One region of the Streptomyces sp. NPDC005752 genome, then DNA from elsewhere that is predicted to be linked to it. Evidence: riboswitches for the same ligand, from Rfam matches in the RefSeq annotation. Region 1 holds a riboswitch; each other region holds the start of a gene.
The links. A riboswitch is a leader RNA that binds a small molecule or an ion and turns the genes downstream of it on or off. The one in region 1 is predicted to bind thiamine pyrophosphate.

Region 1 (5,831 bases):
CAACTTCTTCCGCGGCGCCGAACTCCAGCAGCGCGGCATGGACCGGGCACGGTCCGACTACATGGGCATGCTCGGCACGGTCATGAACTGCCTGGCGCTGCAGGACTTCCTGGAGAAGGAAGGCATCGACTCACGCGTCCAGACCGCCATCACCATGGGCCAGGTCGCGGAGCCGTACATCCCGCTCCGTGCGGTACGGCACCTGGAGAAGGGTCGCGTCGTGATCTTCGGTGCCGGTATGGGCATGCCGTACTTCTCCACCGACACCACCGCTGCCCAGCGCGCCCTGGAGATCGACGCCGAGGCGCTGCTGATGGGGAAGAACGGCGTGGACGGGGTCTACGACTCCGACCCGAAGACCAACCCCGACGCGGTGAAGTTCGACGCCCTGCAGTACGGCGAAGTGATCGCCCGCGACCTCAAGGTCGCCGACGCCACCGCGATCACACTCTGCCGTGACAACCAGCTCCCCATCCTGGTCTTCGAGCTGACCGCGGAGGGCAATATCGCCCGCGCGGTCAAGGGTGAGAAGATCGGCACGCTGGTGAGCGACGAGAGCACCCGGGCCTGACGGCCCGAACCGATGGACAACGGCCTGCCGGTCGGACACCGTGCAGGTGAGGACGCGACGCAGGACCCGACGATGCCGGGTCCGCTCAAGACACGCAGGAGCACGTGGTGATCGAAGAAATCCTCCTCGAGGCCGAGGAGAAGATGGAGAAGGCCGTCGTCGTGGCGAAAGAGGACTTCGCCGCGATCCGTACCGGCCGTGCGCACCCGGCGATGTTCAACAAGATCGTCGCCGACTACTACGGCGCGCTGACCCCGATCAACCAGCTGGCCTCGTTCTCGGTTCCCGAGCCGCGGATGGCCGTGGTGACCCCGTTCGACAAGACCGCGCTGCGCAACATCGAGCAGGCGATCCGTGACTCCGACCTCGGCGTCAACCCGAGCAACGACGGCAACATCATCCGTGTGACGTTCCCCGAGCTCACGCAGGACCGCCGCAAGGAGTACATCAAGGTCGCCAAGACCAAGGCCGAGGACTCCAAGATCTCGATCCGCTCCATCCGCCGTAAGGCCAAGGAGTCGCTGGACAAGCTCGTCAAGGACAAGGAGTCCGGCGAGGACGAGGTCCGCCGCGCGGAGAAGGAGCTCGACGACACCACCGCGAAGTACGTCGCGCAGGTGGACGAGCTGCTCAAGCACAAGGAAGCCGAGCTGCTCGAAGTCTGATGAACGACTCTTCCTGGGGTGCCCCGCAGGGAGCCGGTTACCGGGGCGCGCCCGAGATGGGGGCCGCTCCGGCGGGTCCTGCATACGATGTGCACGGCGCCCAGCAGACTCGGCCCATGCCCATCGTGCCGGACGTTCCCGACGCAGGTAGAGACGCTGACGACCGCGACGACCGGAACGGGGACGCCGCGCGGGTCAGCGGCCCCCTGTTCCGTGACGAGAAGCCGCAGGAGCCCATGTCCACCCCGCTGCCGTCCCCGCCGCCCAAGAAGCGCGCGGGGCGTGACCTGCGTGCTGCCATAGGCGTCGGGGTGGGCCTCGGCGCCCTCGTCGCCGGCTCCCTCTTCGTGGTGAAGGCCGTCTTCGTCGGCGTGGTCGTGCTGGCGGTGGTGGTCGGTCTCTGGGAGCTCACCTCCCGGCTCAAGGAGCGCAAGGGCATCAACGCCCCTCTCGTGCCGCTCGCCGTCGGCGGCGCCGCGATGGTCGTCGCCGGCTACGTGAGGGAGGCGGAGGGTGCCTGGGTCGCCATGGCACTCACCGCTCTCGCGGTGCTCGTGTGGCGGATGACGGAGCCGCCCGAGGGCTACCTCAAGGACGTCACGGCGGGGGTCTTCGCCGTGTTCTACGTGCCGTTCCTCGCCACGTTCGTCGCGATGATGCTCACCGCGGACGACGGTGCGTGGCGGGTGCTGACCTTCCTCCTGCTGACCGTGGTCAGTGACACCGGCGCGTACGCCGTCGGCTGGCGCTTCGGCACGCACAAGCTGGCTCCCCGCATCAGTCCCGGGAAGACCCGGGAAGGCCTGGTCGGCGCGGTCGGCTTCGCGATGGTCGCCGGCGCCCTGTGCATGGAGTTCCTGATCGACGGCGGGAGCTGGTGGCAGGGGCTGCTGATGGGCCTCGCCGTCGCGGCCAGCGCCACGCTCGGCGACCTGGGTGAGTCCATGATCAAGCGGGACCTCGGGATCAAGGACATGGGCACGCTGCTGCCCGGTCACGGCGGCATCATGGACCGGCTGGACTCGCTGCTGCCGAGCGCCCCGGTCGTATGGCTGCTGCTGGTGCTGTTCGTCGGATCCGGCTGAGTTCCGCGCGTCGCGCTTGCAGGGGTGGGGCCGGTCGTCCAGTCGGACGACCGGCCCCTTCTCCGTGTGCCTGATCCGGCCCGCGGCCGTCGCTCCCCGGGAGGCCCCTGCCTGTGCGACCGGTGGCCGTTCCCGCGCACGCCTTGTGCGACCGGTCACCGTATCTGCCCGCGCCTGGGCCGTCCATGGGCCGTGGTACGCCCGCTGACCTGGGGCGGAGCCGGGCCGAGCGCCGCTGACGTCCCGCCCGGATCCTCGGCGGACCCGAGTACCACGGCGTGTCTGCGACACTGGATGAACCATGCCTAAGCCCGGAGAACTCACTTTCGTCGCGCCCCGCGGAGCCAAGCTGCCGCCGCGGCACCTCGCCGACCTCACCCCCGACGAGCGCAAGGAAGCAGTCGCCGCGACCGGCGAGAAGCCCTTCCGTGCCAAGCAGCTGTCGCAGCACTACTTCACGCGGTACGCGCACGACCCGGCGGAGTGGACCAACATCCCGGCCGCCTCGCGGGAGAGGCTCGCCGAGGCGATGTTCCCCGACCTGATGTCGGTGATGCGCCACATCAGCTGCGACGACGACACCACCCGCAAGACGCTCTGGAAGCTGCACGACGGGACGCTCGTCGAGTCCGTCCTCATGCGCTACCCGGACCGGGTGACCATGTGCATCTCGTCCCAGGCCGGCTGCGGCATGAACTGCCCGTTCTGCGCGACCGGGCAGGCGGGACTCGATCGCAACCTGTCGACCGCGGAGATCGTGCACCAGATCGTGGACGGCATGCGCGCGCTGCGCGACGGCGAGGTCCCGGGCGGGCCGGCGCGGCTTTCCAACATCGTCTTCATGGGCATGGGCGAGCCGCTGGCCAACTACAAGCGCGTGGTCGGTGCGATCCGCCGGCTGACGGACCCGGAGCCGGACGGCCTCGGTCTCTCGCAGCGCGGGATCACCGTGTCCACGGTGGGCCTGGTGCCTGCGATGCTGCGCTTCGCCGACGAGGGCTTCAAGTGCCGCCTCGCGGTCTCCCTGCACGCCCCGGACGACGAACTGCGCGACACCCTCGTTCCCGTCAACACCCGCTGGAAGGTCCGCGAGGTTCTGGACGCCGCGTGGGAGTACGCGGAGAAGTCCGGCCGCCGCATCTCCATCGAGTACGCGCTCATCCGGGACATCAACGACCAGGCATGGCGCGGTGACCGGCTGGGCCGGCTGCTCAAGGGCAAGCGGGTCCACGTCAACCTCATCCCGCTGAACCCGACTCCGGGTTCGAAGTGGACCGCCTCACGCCCCGAGGACGAGAAGGCGTTCGTCGACGCCATCGCCGCGCACGGCGTGCCGGTCACCGTCCGGGACACCCGCGGCCAGGAGATCGACGGGGCCTGCGGACAGCTGGCGGCCACCGAGCGCTGAGGCGTCCCGGGCGGACGGGCGCGATCCGGACGGTCCGGCGTGTTCCGGCCGGTGTAGCCTGGCCGGGAAATCAACTTCATATTCCGACAGGGGAGCGCCACAGCGCTGAGAGTGCGGCACCGAGGACAGGTCGGCCGCAGACCCTCTGAACCTCGCCCGGGTCATTCCGGGTAGGAAGTTCGGACCTTACTCAAGCTGTTGCGCCCTGCCCGCTCACCGAGCGGGCAGGGCCGCGTCTCTTCCTGGTCATCTCCAGGAGGAATCACATGAACAACACCACGAAGTACGCGGTGACCGCGCTCGCCGCCGCACTCGGCATATCAGCGCTCGCGGGCTGCGGCGGGGCGGACGACGCGTCCGCGGGTGGCGAGGGATCCAAGGGTTCCAAGACCGTCACCCTGGTCAGCCACGACTCCTTCAACGCCTCGGACGCCGTACTGAAGGCGTTCACGAAGGAGACCGGCTACAAGATCAAGGTGCTCAAGAGCGGTGACGCCGGAGCCGCGCTCAACCAGGAGATCCTCACCAAGGGGTCCCCGCGCGGCGACGTCTTCTTCGGAGCCGACAACACGCTGCTCTCCCGCGCCCTCGACAACGGTCTGTTCACGCCGTACGAGGCGAAGGGTCTCGACCGTGTCGCCGCCGACGCCCAGCTCGACGCGGAGAAGCATCGCGTCACGCCCGTCGACACCGGTGACATCTGCGTCAACTACGACAAGAAGTACTTCGCCGACAAGAAGCTCGACCCGCCGAAGACCTTCGACGACCTGCTGAAGCCCGCGTACAGGAACCTCCTCGTCACCGAGAACGCCGCGACCTCCTCGCCCGGACTCGGCTTCCTGCTCGGGACCGTCGCCACCCACGGTGAGGACGGCTACCAGGACTACTGGAAGAAGCTGAAGGACAACGGCGTCAAGGTCGTCGATGGCTGGGAGCAGGCGTACAACGACGAGTTCTCCGGCTCCGCGGGGGGCAAGAAGGCCAAGGCCGACCGCCCGCTGGTCGTCTCCTACGCCTCCAGCCCGCCCGTCGAGGTGCTGTACGCCGATCCGCAGCCCACCGAGGCGCCGACCGGTGTCGCCACCGGCACCTGCTTCCGCCAGATCGAGTTCGCCGGTCTGCTGGACGGCGCGAAGAACGAGGCGGGGGGCAAGGCGCTGCTGGACTTCCTGATCAGCAAGCGGTTCCAGGAGGACATGCCGCTGAACATGTTCGTGAACCCGGTGGTGAAGGACGCGAAGCTGCCGGAGCTGTTCACGAAGTTCGGTGCGACCGTCGACAAGCCGGCGACCGTGGCTCCGAAGAAGATCGCCGAGAACCGTGAGCAGTGGGTCCAGTCGTGGTCCTCGCTCGTCGTGAAGTAACCGCGCGGCCCTCGGGCAAGGGCGGGCGCACCGGCAAGGGCGGTGCGCCCGGGAGCAAGGGCGGGCGCACCCACGGGGGCGGCGTGCGCGGGAACGCGGTTCGGCTCGGCCTGATGGCCGTGCCCGTCGCGTTCTTCGCGCTGTTCTTCGCCTATCCGGTCGTCGCGATCGTCGGCCGGGGGCTGAAGGCGGACGGTGACTGGCAGTTCGGCCGGATCGGCACGGTGCTCAGCCGGCCGGACATCCTGGACGTCCTCTGGTTCACCACCTGGCAGGCCTTTGCCTCGACCGCGCTCACCCTGCTGATCGCGCTGCCCGGCGCCTACGTCTTCGCGCGGTTCGACTTCCCCGGCAAGCAGTTGCTGCGCGCCGTGGTGACCGTGCCGTTCGTCCTGCCGACCGTCGTCGTCGGCACGGCGTTCCTGGCACTCCTGGGACGCGGCGGATTCCTCGACGAGCTCTGGGGAGTGCGCCTCGACACCACGGTGTGGGCGATCCTGCTCGCCCACGTGTTCTTCAACTACGCGGTCGTCGTCAGGACGGTGGGCGGGCTGTGGTCCCAGCTCGACCCACGCCAGGAGGAGGCCGCCCGGGTGCTCGGGGCCGGCCGCCTCGCCGCCTGGCGGCGCGTGACGCTGCCCGCGCTGGCTCCGGCCGTAGCCGCCGCCGCGCTCATGGTCTTCCTCTTCACCTTCACCTCCTTCGGCGTCGTCCAGATCCTCGGCGGTCCGGCCTACT
Region 2 (5,831 bases), on a different contig from region 1:
CCTCACCGTGTCGCTGTAGGCGCGCTCGACACCCTTCAGATCGAGCCCCTCGTCCGCGAGCCGCTTCTCGGCGGCGCTCTGGGTCTGGCCGAGCAGCGAGGGGACCCGGGTGAACTGACCCGAGTTGATGTACCAGACGCCCGCCCCGGCCCCCAGCGCCAGCAGGACGGCGACGAGTACGGCGAGGACCCCGCGCCGGCCGCGGACGGTGAAGGGGCCGAGCCGGCCTCGCCCCGGCTCGCGGGGCGAGACGGGGGGCATCTCCAGCCGACTGGTGTGATGCGCGGTGCCCTGACCCGCCGGTATCACCCGGGGGATCACGCTCGTACGGTCCTCGGCGGCGTCGTGCGTCTCTGCGATGGCCTGCGGGGGCACCGCGTCGAGCTGCTCCTCGGTAAGAGCCGCCCGGACCTCGCGGGACAGGGCGAGCAGGGCCACCGCGTCGAGCGGACGGACGTCGGGGTTCCGCGCGGCGGCGGCGGCCACCAGCTCGTCCAGCCCGGCGGCCAGGCCTGGCACGGAACCGGACGGTGCGGGGACGTCCTGGTTCAGATGCTGGTAGATGACCTGCGCCGCGGTGTCCCCGGCGTGGGGTTTGCCGCCGGTCAGCATCTCGTAGAGCACGACACCGCACGCGTACACGTCGGACCGTGTGTCGGCCGTGCCCTGCTCGATCTGCTCGGGGGCGAGATAGGAGACCGTGCCCAGCAGCGAGCCGGTGGTGTCCGTGGCGGTTCCCACCGCGCGTACGAGACCGAAGTCGGCGACCTTCACCCGGCCGTCGTCCCCTATCAGGACGTTCTCCGGCTTCATGTCACGGTGGACGAAGCCCGCGCGGTGCGCGGCGCCCAGGGCGGCCAGTACCGGCTCCAGGATGTCCAGGGCCGCCCGGGGCTGCAGTGCCCCGCGCTCCCGCAGGACGTCGCGAAGGGTGCACCCGGCGACGTACTCCATCGCCAGGTACACGTACGCGCCCTGGGCACCCTGGTCGAAGACGCCCACCACGTTCGGATGCGCGAGCCGGGCGACGGACTTGGCCTCGCGTATGAAGCGTTCGACGAACGCGGCGTCGGTCGCCAGCGCCGGGTGCATCACCTTGAGGGCGAGCACCCGGTCGAGCCGGGTGTCCATGGCCCGGTAGACCGTGGCCATACCGCCGACGGCGATGCGCGCATCGATGCGATAGCGGCCGTCGAGCAGCTGCCCGACAAGGGGGTCCTGGAGGGTCGTGTCCACGGAGCGAGTCTACGAGCTGCCACGGACACGCCGGACGGTCCAGGGCCTTCCGGGGGCTGTTCCGGTGCCGAGCCGTGACAGGGGTATGCACATGCTGTGACCAGCGGGCCGTCCCGGTGCCCGGGTCTCAGAACGCCGGGCGCTCCGGATCCAGTGCGGCGAGGCCCCGCGCCGGTGACGACGCCTCGGCGAAATGACGGCGCGGGATGCGTCCGGCCCGGTACGCCAGCCGTCCGCCGTCCACCGCGTGCCGCATCGCCGCCGCCATCAGCTCCGGCTCCTGCGCCCGGGTCACCGCCGAGGCGAGCATCACAGCGGCACAGCCGAGCTCCATCGCCAGCGCCGCGTCCGACGCGGTCCCGGCGCCGGCGTCGAGGATCACCGGGACAGTGGCCTGCTCGACGATCAGCTGGAAGTTGTGGGGGTTGCGGATACCGAGCCCGGAACCGATGGGGGAACCCAGCGGCATGACCGCCGCGCACCCCACGTCCTGGAGCTTGCGGGCCAGTACCGGGTCGTCATTGGTGTACGGCAGGACGGTGAAGCCGTCGTCGACCAGGATCTCGGCGGCGTCCAGCAGCTCGATCGGGTCGGGCAGCAGGGTCCGCTCGTCGGCCACGACCTCCAGCTTGATCCAGTCGGTGCCCAGCGCCTCCCGGGCCAGCCGGGCCGTCAGCACGGCCTCGCCTGCGGTGAAACAGCCCGCGGTGTTCGGGAGGACCTGGACGGACAGGCGCTGAAGGACGGAGAGCACCGAACCCTGGACGGTCGGGTCGAGCCGGCGCATGGCCACGGTGGTCAGTTCGGTGCCCGAGGCGACCAGGGAGCGCTCCAGCACGTCGAGGCTGGGTGCCCCGCCCGTTCCCATGATCAGCCGTGACGAGAAGGCGGTGGGACCGAGTGTGAAGACGTCGTCGGACATGGTCAGCCTCCCTGGACCGCGGTGAGGACCTCGACGCGGTCTCCGTCGGTGAGCGCGGTGACGGACCACCGGCCGCGCGGGACGACCGCCTCGTTGACCGCGGCGGCCACCCCGGAGGGGGCCGCGGTCAACGAGGCGACCAGGGTGTCCAGCGTGGTGCCCGCGGGGACCGGGCGGCGTTCCCCGTTGACGGACAGGGAGACGGAATCGGGGACGGCTGCGGGCCGGGTCATACGGGCTGCTCCTGCGACGCGGGGACGGTGTCTTCGGGGGACGGGAGCGGGGGGTGCTCCTGAGAGGCGGCGGGGGCGAAGCGCCGCGCCGAGAAGGGGCGGCCCAGTTCGGGCAGCTCGCCGGTGGTCAGCACGTGGGCCATCACGTCGCCGGTGACGGGGGTCAGCAGCACCCCGTTGCGGTGGTGCCCCGTGGCGAGATGCAGGCCGGGCAGTGCCGTGGGGCCCAGCAGCGGCGCGTTGTCCGGTGAGGCGGGCCGCAGACCGGCTCCGGTCTCCGTCAGCGGCAGTTCGGTGATGCCGGGCACCAGCTCATGGGCGTCGCGCAGCAGCTCGTACACCCCGCCCGCCGTGACCGTGGTGTCCCATCCCAGCTCCTCGGTCGTCGCGCCGACCACCAGCTCACCGTTCGCACGCGGCACCAGGTAGACATGGCTGCCGCGTACGACCGCCCGCACCGTCCGGCTGAGGAAGGGGGCGTGCGCGGGGGGCACGGTCAGCCGGAGCACCTGTCCCTTGACCGGGCGCACCGGAGGCACGACCGTCTCGGGCAGCCCCGCCAGCCGGCCGCTGAGGCTGCCTCCGGCGAGCACCACCTGGCCGGCCGTCAGCTCCGTACCGTCCCGGAGTACCGCACCCGTGGCGCGGCCGCCGGCGACGGCGAGCCGCTGGACCCGGTCGCGCCGGAGGACCACCCCGGCGCGCTCGCACGCGGTGACCAGGGCCGAGGCCAGCCGCCTGGGGTCCACCTGGTGGTCGCCGTCGACCCGCAGCCCGCCGCGTACGCCGGGGGCGAGCATCGGCTCCAGACGGCGGCACTCGCGGCCGCTGAGCCACTCGGACTCCAGCCCCGACCGTTGCTGCAGGGCGTGAAGCTCGCGCAGATGCGCACGGTCGTCGGAGTCCAGCGCGACGGACAGGGTGCCGCAGGCGCGGAAGCCGGTCTCCTGCCCGCTCGCCTCCTCCAGCTCGGCCACGAAGGCCGGATAACGGGCGGCGGAGGCCACGTTGAGGCCGAGCAGCGTCTGTTCTCCGTAATGGAGTTCGGTGACGGCGGCGAGCATCCCGGCCGCGACCCGTGCGGCCCCGCCGCCCGGGTCGGGATCGGCCAGCGTGGTGCTCAGGCCGTGCCGTGCCGACCGCCAGGCGGTCACCAGGCCGATGATGCCGCCCCCGACGACCAGGACGTCGCAACCGTTCGCGGAGATGCGCATGGGCGTCCAGCCCCTCCCTTCGCCGGCATGACCCGGATCAGGTTCGTACGGTCGGAGGCCGGTCAGCCTCCCTCTCAGCCCGGTACGTCCGGACTCCCGCGAGTGTCTTACGGCGGCCAGCCTAGACCCCACGGCCCGCAGTCGGTAAGGGAGCGGCACCCGTGGCCCGTTCGCTCGACGGACTCGTCCGCATGGACGGCCGGATCCGCATGGACGAGACGTGGTAGTGGGAGTCGCGGGCGGGCGGCGGGACGAGCGTGGTGCAGGAACTCTTGAGGTGACGCCGACTCACGCGACTAGGGTGGGCGGGTGAGCGAGCAGACGCAGGACCCGGCAGGAGGACACCGGCCGAGCGGTGTCGTGATCGTGGGTGCCGGCATGGCCGGTGTACAGACGGCCGTGGCCCTGCGCGAAGAGGGCTTCGCGGGACCGGTCACGCTGGTCGGTGCCGAACCCCACCAGCCGTACGACCGGCCGCCCCTGTCCAAGGCCGTACTGCTCGGCAAGGCCGAGGACTCCGCCTTCGACGTCGACTTCGAGGAGCTGGACATCACCCTGCGCCTCGGGCTGGACGTGACGGGCCTGCGCGCGGAGGCGCACGAGCTGGACACCATGGAAGGACCCGTCGCCTACGACGTACTGGTTCTCGCCACCGGAGCGGAACCCGTCGCACTGCCGGGATCCGAGGGGGTGCCCGGCGTTCATCTGCTGCGCACCCTGGACGATGCCGCCCGGCTGCGGCCCGTCCTGGAGCGGCAGCACGACGTGGTCGTGGTCGGAGCGGGCTGGATCGGCGCCGAGTTCACCACCGCGGCCCGCGCGGCCGGCTGCGCGGTCACCGTCGTCGAGGCCGCCGACCACCCCCTCGCGGGCACGATGCCCGCCGAGGTCGCCGCTCCGATGGCCGGCTGGTACGCCGAGAGCGGAGCCGAACTCCTCACCGGTGCCCGGGTCGCACGCGTCGGACAGGGCGCCGTCCACCTGACGGACGGCCGGGTCGTCCCCGCCGGAGCGGTGGTCGTGGGCATCGGCGCCCGGCCCGCCACCGCGTGGCTCGCCGGTTCGGGCATCGCGCTCGGCCCGGACGGCTCGGTCACCGCGGACCGCTCGCTGCGCACCTCGCTGCCCGATGTCTACGCGGTCGGCGACTGCGCGTCGTTCCCCTCGGACCGCTACGGGGAGCGACTGCTGGTCCACCACTGGGACAACGCCCTCCAGGGGCCCCGCGCGGTCGCCGCCGCCCTCGCGGGCGGTGAGCCCGGCACGTACGACCCGGTGCCCTACTTCTGGTCCGAGCAGTTCGGGCGCTTCGTGCAGTACGCGGGCCGTCACACCGGAGCCGACACGCTGCTGTGGCGCGGCGACCCCGGGGACCCGTCCTGGACGGTCTGCTGGCTGAGGCGGGGGGTCCTGGTCGCCGTGCTGGCCGTGAGCCGGCCGCGCGACCTCGCGCAGGGGCGCAAGCTCGTCGAAGCCGGGGCGCGGATCGACCCGGCGCGGGCCGCCGACTCCTCCGTACCGCTGAAATCGACGGTTCTCCGGGGTCTGTGACAGCCCCGTACGGTCGGCCCGGGTACCGGCTGTCGGTCCGGGATGGCACGCTTGTCCTTGTGACCGAGATTGACGCAAAGATCGATGCTCTCGTCCCCGCCTGGCTCTACCTTCCCGACATCGCGGAAATGCTCGATGTCGAGGTGACGCGCGTACGGCAGTTGGTCAAGGATGGCCAGCTCATCGCCGTACGCCGTGGTGAGAACCGGGCGCTCCAGGTGCCTGCCGCCTTCATCGACGGCGACAAGGTGGTCAAGGGCCTCGCAGGGACCCTGACTCTCCTGAGGGACGACGGCTACAACGACGAAGAGATGCTGGACTGGCTCTTCACCCCCGACCCGAGCCTGCCCGGAACCCCCGCGCAGGCCCTGAGCGAGAATCGCGGTACGGAGGTGAAGCGCCGGGCTCAGGCGCTTGCCGTCTGACCGGACGACCGTGAGTGGAGTGCGGGCCGCGGCATTCGCGGCCCGCACTCCGCCGTTACCGGACCCGCCGGCACGGCGGTCCCCGGCGTACGGGCGATTCGTACCGCCACCGGCGACCCATCCACGCACCAGTCATCCATCCACGACCGACGGGGGAATTCATCATGTCCACGCCTCGCGACCAGCTCTCCGGCGCCCGGCTCTACCTGTGCACGGACGCCCGCAAGCGGCAGGGTGACCTGCCCGAGTT
Region 3 (5,831 bases), on a different contig from region 1:
CTGGCCCACCGCGCGGAACTTCCACTGTCCCCGCCTCAGGTAGAACTCGCCGCAGATGAACGCCGTCTCGGTCTCGGCCGTCATGTCGAAGCGCGCCACCTCGCTCCCCGAAGCCGCGTCGAGGAGTCTCAGCGTCAGCCCGGGCACCTGGCCGAAGGTTCCGCCGTCGGCCGAGGCGCACAACGCGACGCGCTCGACCTCGGGGTCGAGCGAGCGGAGGTCCACTGCCACGGAGTCGCTCGTGACACCGGCGGCGCTCTGTTTCCCCAGGTGTGCCACGGCTTCGGACCTGTGCCGCGGCTGGTTGTAGAAGACGAAGTCGCCGTCGTCACGGACCCGGCCGGTCGAGGTCAGCAGCAATGCCGAAGCATCGACGTCAGGCACGCCCGGTCCGTGGGACCAGGCGAGCTCGACGCGCAAGGCCACAGACTCCACGGATACGTTGGCACCCTTGCTGAGGGATCTCGTCGTCATGGCACCAGTCTGCCGAGAACATGGACCTCGTGGCTGGTTCTTGCCGGTCTCGGCCGCCCCGGCGGTGGGCGAGGCTCCGGGACGCAGAGCCCCGCCCCCTGGATCAGTCCGCCAGCGGCAGGTAGACCCGGTTACCGGCGGCAGCGAATTCCTTGGACTTTTCCAGCATCCCGACCTCGATCTCCTCCGAGGTGGCATCCGCGTCACCACCGAACTGCTCGGTGATGCTTCTGCTGATCTTCATCGAGCAGAACTTGGGGCCGCACATCGAGCAGAAGTGCGCCGTCTTGGCCGGTTCGGCCGGGAGGGTCTCGTCGTGGAACTCCCGTGCTGTGTCGGGGTCGAGCGCCAGGTTGAACTGGTCCTCCCAGCGGAACTCGAACCGCGCGTCCGAAAGCGCGTCGTCCCACTCCTGCGCCCCGGGATGCCCCTTGGCGAGATCCGCCGCGTGGGCGGCGATCTTGTACGTGATGACACCGGTCTTCACGTCGTCCCGGTTCGGCAGCCCCAAGTGCTCCTTGGGCGTGACGTAACAGAGCATCGCCGTGCCCCACCATGCGATCATCGCGGCGCCGATGCCGGAGGTGATGTGGTCGTACGCGGGAGCGACATCCGTGGTGAGGGGGCCGAGCGTGTAGAACGGCGCCTCCTCGCAGATCTCCTGCTGCAGGTCGATGTTCTCCTTGATCTTGTGCATCGGGACGTGCCCCGGGCCCTCGATCATCGTCTGGACGCCGAACCGCTTGGCGACGGTGTTGAGCTCGCCGAGCGTACGGAGTTCGGCGAACTGCGCCTCGTCGTTGGCGTCGGCGATGGAACCGGGGCGCAGCCCGTCACCGAGCGAGTACGTCACGTCGTACGCCGCGAGGATCTCGCAGAGCTCCTCGAAGTGCTCGTACAGGAACGACTCCTTGTGGTGCGCCAGGCACCAGGCCGCCATGATGGACCCGCCGCGCGAGACGATCCCGGTCTTACGGCGAGCCGTCAGCGGGACGTACGGCAGCCGGACACCGGCGTGCACCGTCATGTAGTCGACACCCTGCTCGGCCTGCTCGATGACGGTGTCCCTGTAGATCTCCCACGTCAGCTCCTCGGCCCGGCCGTCGACCTTCTCCAGTGCCTGGTAGAGGGGGACGGTGCCGATCGGGACGGGGGAGTTGCGCAGGACCCACTCCCGGGTGGTGTGGATGTTGCGGCCTGTGGAGAGGTCCATGACCGTGTCGGCGCCCCACTTGGTGGCCCAGGTCATCTTGTCCACCTCCTCCTCGATGGAGGAGGTGACGGCGGAGTTGCCGATGTTGGCGTTCACCTTCACCAGGAAGCGCTTGCCGATGATCATCGGCTCGATCTCCGGGTGGTTGACGTTCGCCGGCAGGACCGCCCGGCCCGCCGCGATCTCCTCGCGCACGACCTCGGGTTCGACGTTCTCCCTGATCGCGACGTACTCCATCTCCGGGGTGATCTCCCCCCGCCGGGCGTACGCGAGTTGCGTGACGGGCCGGCCGTCACGGCTTCGTCGGGGTTGCCGCGGACGGCCAGGGAAGACGGCGTCGAGGTTGCGCAGGCCCTCCCCGGGTTCTCCCCCTGGCTCGAGCAGGGGAGACCCCGTTCGGGGCGAGGGGCGCCTGAGTCCGTCGTCCTCGGGGCGCGCGGGACGGCCCGCATACTCCTCGGTGTCCCCGCGGCCGATGATCCAGCCCGCACGGAGCGGGTCGAGCCCTCGGCTCACGTCGGTGTCGGTGGCGGGATCGGTGTACGGCCCGGACGTGTCGTACAGCGTCACGTCCTTGCCGTTGGTGAGGTGCACCTGACGGACCGGCACCCGGAGGTCAGGACGTGAGCCCAGGACGTACCCCTTGTGCCAGCCGATGGACCTTCCTGACTCTTCGCTCCCCGCACCGTCGCCGTTCGCGGAGTTCACGGCGTCTGCCGTGTCCGCCTTCCCCGCCGGTGACGGCGCATTCGGTGCATTCTGCGTCGAGGCAGGCGTGCGTGCGTCCGCTGTGGTCATGAGACCTTCTCCCTACGCCGGCATTACCCGGTAACAGGTTCGGCGGTCGGCGCAGCGTGTTCCGTATGGATGTACGGAGGTCAGCGCCCTCTCAGCCCGGTGCTCCGAGCTCCCGCGTGTACAAATGCGCCTCCACGCTAGCCTCCCCTCTGGCGTGCTGGCCAGAGGGCATCCCCTGTTCTTGGGATGATCGGCGGGTGACGTCCCCCGGAAGCGCCCCTGAACCCCACGGCCAGGCATCAGGCAGCACGCAGAGTCATGCCCACGGCCATACCCACAGCCACGGCCCTGCCGCGCCGGTGTCCAAGCATCTGCGCAAGGTCATCGCGGCCGTGGTGATCCCCTTCGCGACCGCGGTCCTGGTGGGCCTCGTGGCGTTCTGGCCCGGTGGAGCTCCCGCCCATGAGCGCACCGGCGTCGGATTCGACCGGCAGACCCAGGACGGACAGGTGACGAAGGTCGTGTCGGTCGACTGCGCCGACGTGAACGCCTCCCAGGTGCCGGCGACCGGCGACACCTCCACGCCCTCCGGACGGGAGGCCGTCAACGAGCAGTCGGGACAGTGCAAGAAGGCCACGGTCGAAGTGACGACCGGTAAGGACAAGGGGCGTACGTTCGTCGAGGTCGTCCAACCCGATGCTCCACGGCAGTTGCACGAAGGCCAGGGGGTGGTCGTGGCGTACGCACCCGACGCACCCCGGGATCTGCAGTACTCGGTCACCGATGTGGACCGCACTGTGCCGATGGCGCTGCTCGCCGGGATCTTCGCGCTCGCGGTGGTCGTGGTCGGAAGGCTGCGCGGGCTGATGGCACTGATCGCTCTCGCCGTCTCCTTCGGCGTGCTGACCCTCTTCATCCTGCCGGCGATCCTGCAGGGATCGAATCCGCTGGTCGTTGCGGTGATCGGGGCCAGCGCGATCATGCTGATCGCCCTATACACCTGCCACGGGCTGACGGCCCGCACCTCGGTGGCCGTCATCGGCACGCTCATCTCGTTGCTGCTGATCGGGTTGCTGGGCTCGCTCTTCATCGGGTGGGCAGGGCTGACCGGAAACACGGACGACAACACCGGCCTCATCCATGGGCTGTACCCGGACATCGATATGAGCGGCCTGCTGCTGGCCGGTGTGATCATCGGATCACTCGGGGTGCTCGACGACGTGACCGTCACCCAGACGTCAGCGGTCTGGGAGCTCCACCAGGCCGACCCGAAGATGGGCGTGCGCGGGCTCTACCGCGCGGGCATCCGGATCGGGCGCGACCACATCGCCTCGGTCGTCAACACGCTCGTACTCGCCTACGCGGGCGCGGCGCTGCCCCTGCTGCTGCTCTTCTCCATCGCGCAGAGCAGCGTCGGCACGGTGGCCAACAGCGAACTGGTCGCCGAGGAGATCGTCCGGACTCTGGTCGGATCGATCGGGCTGGTCGCCTCGGTGCCGGTGACGACGGTGCTCGCGGCCTTGGTGGTCTCCGCGGACCGCACGGGGCTCGGCGCGGAAGCCGGAGCTCCTGCACCCGCACGGACCGGGAGGGGTCGACGCCGCAAGGCGTGAGACCGGCTACCGGACGCATGACCCCGGGTCGCCGGCGTTCGGTGCTCAGCCGGGCCCTCGGGTTCAGCCGGCGTTCTGTTCCTTGGCGAGGATGCGGCCCAGCGCCTCTTCCAGATTTCCGTCGAAGTCACCCAGCGTGTGCTCCTGTCCCAGTGGCACCAGCTTGTCCGTCCGGTCGAGGAATGCGACAAGAGGCGCCGTGCCGGCCCTGAAGAGCGCGCGGTCCGCACCGACCTGAAGGCGGATGTGCACGTCCGACAGCCCTTCGGGCTCGATCGGCCCGATGTGCACATCGCCGTCACCACTGGGGCTGTTGAGGCCGTCGAGCAGCAGCTCACGGCCGAATGCCCAGGTGACGGGGGCGTCACCCGGCAGGTGGAAGGTCATCCGGATCGCATACGGATCGCTGACCTCGTACCGGAGCTCCACCGGAATACGGAAGGAGAGCTCCTCGGAGACGAGGAAGCTCATCATGACCTCTGCTTGAACCGACTCGCGCATCGTTCAACCCCGCAGTAGATGAAACTGGCCAGGAATGATCCCCCATGGCCCTATTGACGCCATCGTGGTGCACGCGATAGCAGATCACAAGGAGTGATTTTTCAGATACTGATAGAGAACACGAACGAGCGCAAGAGGGTGGTCACTTCGCAGCGTAGTTGTTCGACTGCGGGGAGCAACCGTTCTTCCTGGTGCAGAGGGAGAGAAACCGCCATGGCCGCAACGGCGGAGCCCACAGTGATCGGAATGGCTGCACAGACAGTTCCCATTGCGTACTCCTGCCGTTCGACGACAGGTTCCGTACGTTTCATCGATCTCAGGCGGTCGAGGAACGCCTGACGATCCCTTACGGAGTATCGCGTCAGTGGCCGGACGGGGTGCCGGTCCAGATGATCCTCGCGTGCCCGCTCGTCCAGCTGCCCGAGAAGACACTGGCCCAGGGCGTGTGCATGGCCCGTCTCGCGGAACGAGGCCCACTCGTGCACTGCGGGAACGGCTGGGATCTCCGCGACGGCGACCATCTCGATCTCGCCATCCTTGTACAAGGCGCAGTAGACGGGGGCGCCGATGACGTCCGCCCAGCGCGCGAGCGAGTCGACGATGACACCGGGACGCGGAGTCGCGGGGCCGCCACCGAGCCGCTCGGCCGCGGCTCCGAACAGGAAGACGCCGTTCTCCCTGCGGAGATACCCCTCGTGGGTCAGGGTGCGCAGCAGGTGGTAGGCGGTGGGAAGGGGCAGTCCGGCCTCCCGGGCGAGCTGCTTGGCCGGCGCCCCGTCACGATGGGTACCCACAGCCTCCATAAGTCTCAACGCCCGCTGAACCGAACCGATCAACGTCGGGACAGTGGTGCTCGATGCCGTGGTCACAGGTCACCCCCAGGCATGGTGACGGGCGCTCAGCCCTCCCGCGGGGGCCGCCCCCACGGGCCCGCCGCGAGCCTGGGGTCCGGAGACCGGACGGTCGCACAAACCACTGGGCAGGATGGTGGCGGACCGTCATTTCCCAGCTGGCGGCAGCGGTACGCCACTGTATCCGTACGTAGAGTCACGAGTGAGGTTTCGTCGTGGACTTAGCTCAGCTGGGCTAATGGCCGAAGCCGAGACCCGTCACGCGTACCCGGCGCATCGCCACTCGATGGGGTGTCGGCGCACCGTCGTCAGCGGTCGCCTCGTTCGGACGAGGACATGAACTTCCGCACCACGAAGATCAGACCACCCACGAGGACGACGAATACCAACACCTTGAACAGCAGTCCGATGACGAAGCCGACCACGCTGGCGATCAGGCCG

Region 2: another riboswitch for thiamine pyrophosphate. It lies ahead of thiO (glycine oxidase ThiO); the one in region 1 lies ahead of ABZ441_RS27330 (thiamine ABC transporter substrate-binding protein).
Region 3: another riboswitch for thiamine pyrophosphate. It lies ahead of thiC (phosphomethylpyrimidine synthase ThiC); the one in region 1 lies ahead of ABZ441_RS27330 (thiamine ABC transporter substrate-binding protein).

The regions. Positions count from the first base shown of each region.
Region 1 is NZ_JBEXYB010000038.1:43,121-48,951, reverse strand. It holds gene pyrH (UMP kinase) at 1-571, shown strand, start outside; gene frr (ribosome recycling factor) at 679-1,236, shown strand; gene ABZ441_RS27340 (phosphatidate cytidylyltransferase) at 1,236-2,321, shown strand; gene rlmN (23S rRNA (adenine(2503)-C(2))-methyltransferase RlmN) at 2,623-3,729, shown strand; TPP riboswitch at 3,808-3,924, shown strand; gene ABZ441_RS27330 (thiamine ABC transporter substrate-binding protein) at 3,996-5,093, shown strand; gene ABZ441_RS27325 (iron ABC transporter permease) at 5,207-5,831, shown strand, end outside.
Region 2 is NZ_JBEXYB010000029.1:38,775-44,605, forward strand. It holds gene pknB (Stk1 family PASTA domain-containing Ser/Thr kinase) at 1-1,236, opposite strand, end outside; gene ABZ441_RS23825 (thiazole synthase) at 1,364-2,158, opposite strand; gene thiS (sulfur carrier protein ThiS) at 2,161-2,391, opposite strand; gene thiO (glycine oxidase ThiO) at 2,388-3,605, opposite strand; TPP riboswitch at 3,603-3,715, opposite strand; gene ABZ441_RS23840 (FAD-dependent oxidoreductase) at 3,984-5,156, shown strand; gene ABZ441_RS23845 (Rv2175c family DNA-binding protein) at 5,216-5,581, shown strand; gene thiE (thiamine phosphate synthase) at 5,746-5,831, shown strand, end outside.
Region 3 is NZ_JBEXYB010000014.1:38,602-44,432, reverse strand. It holds gene ABZ441_RS14175 (VWA domain-containing protein) at 1-474, opposite strand, end outside; gene thiC (phosphomethylpyrimidine synthase ThiC) at 578-2,485, opposite strand; TPP riboswitch at 2,478-2,611, opposite strand; gene ABZ441_RS14165 (YibE/F family protein) at 2,683-4,038, shown strand; gene ABZ441_RS14160 (SsgA family sporulation/cell division regulator) at 4,102-4,539, opposite strand; gene ABZ441_RS14155 (helix-turn-helix domain-containing protein) at 4,641-5,408, opposite strand; gene ABZ441_RS14150 (DUF5326 family protein) at 5,699-5,831, opposite strand, start outside.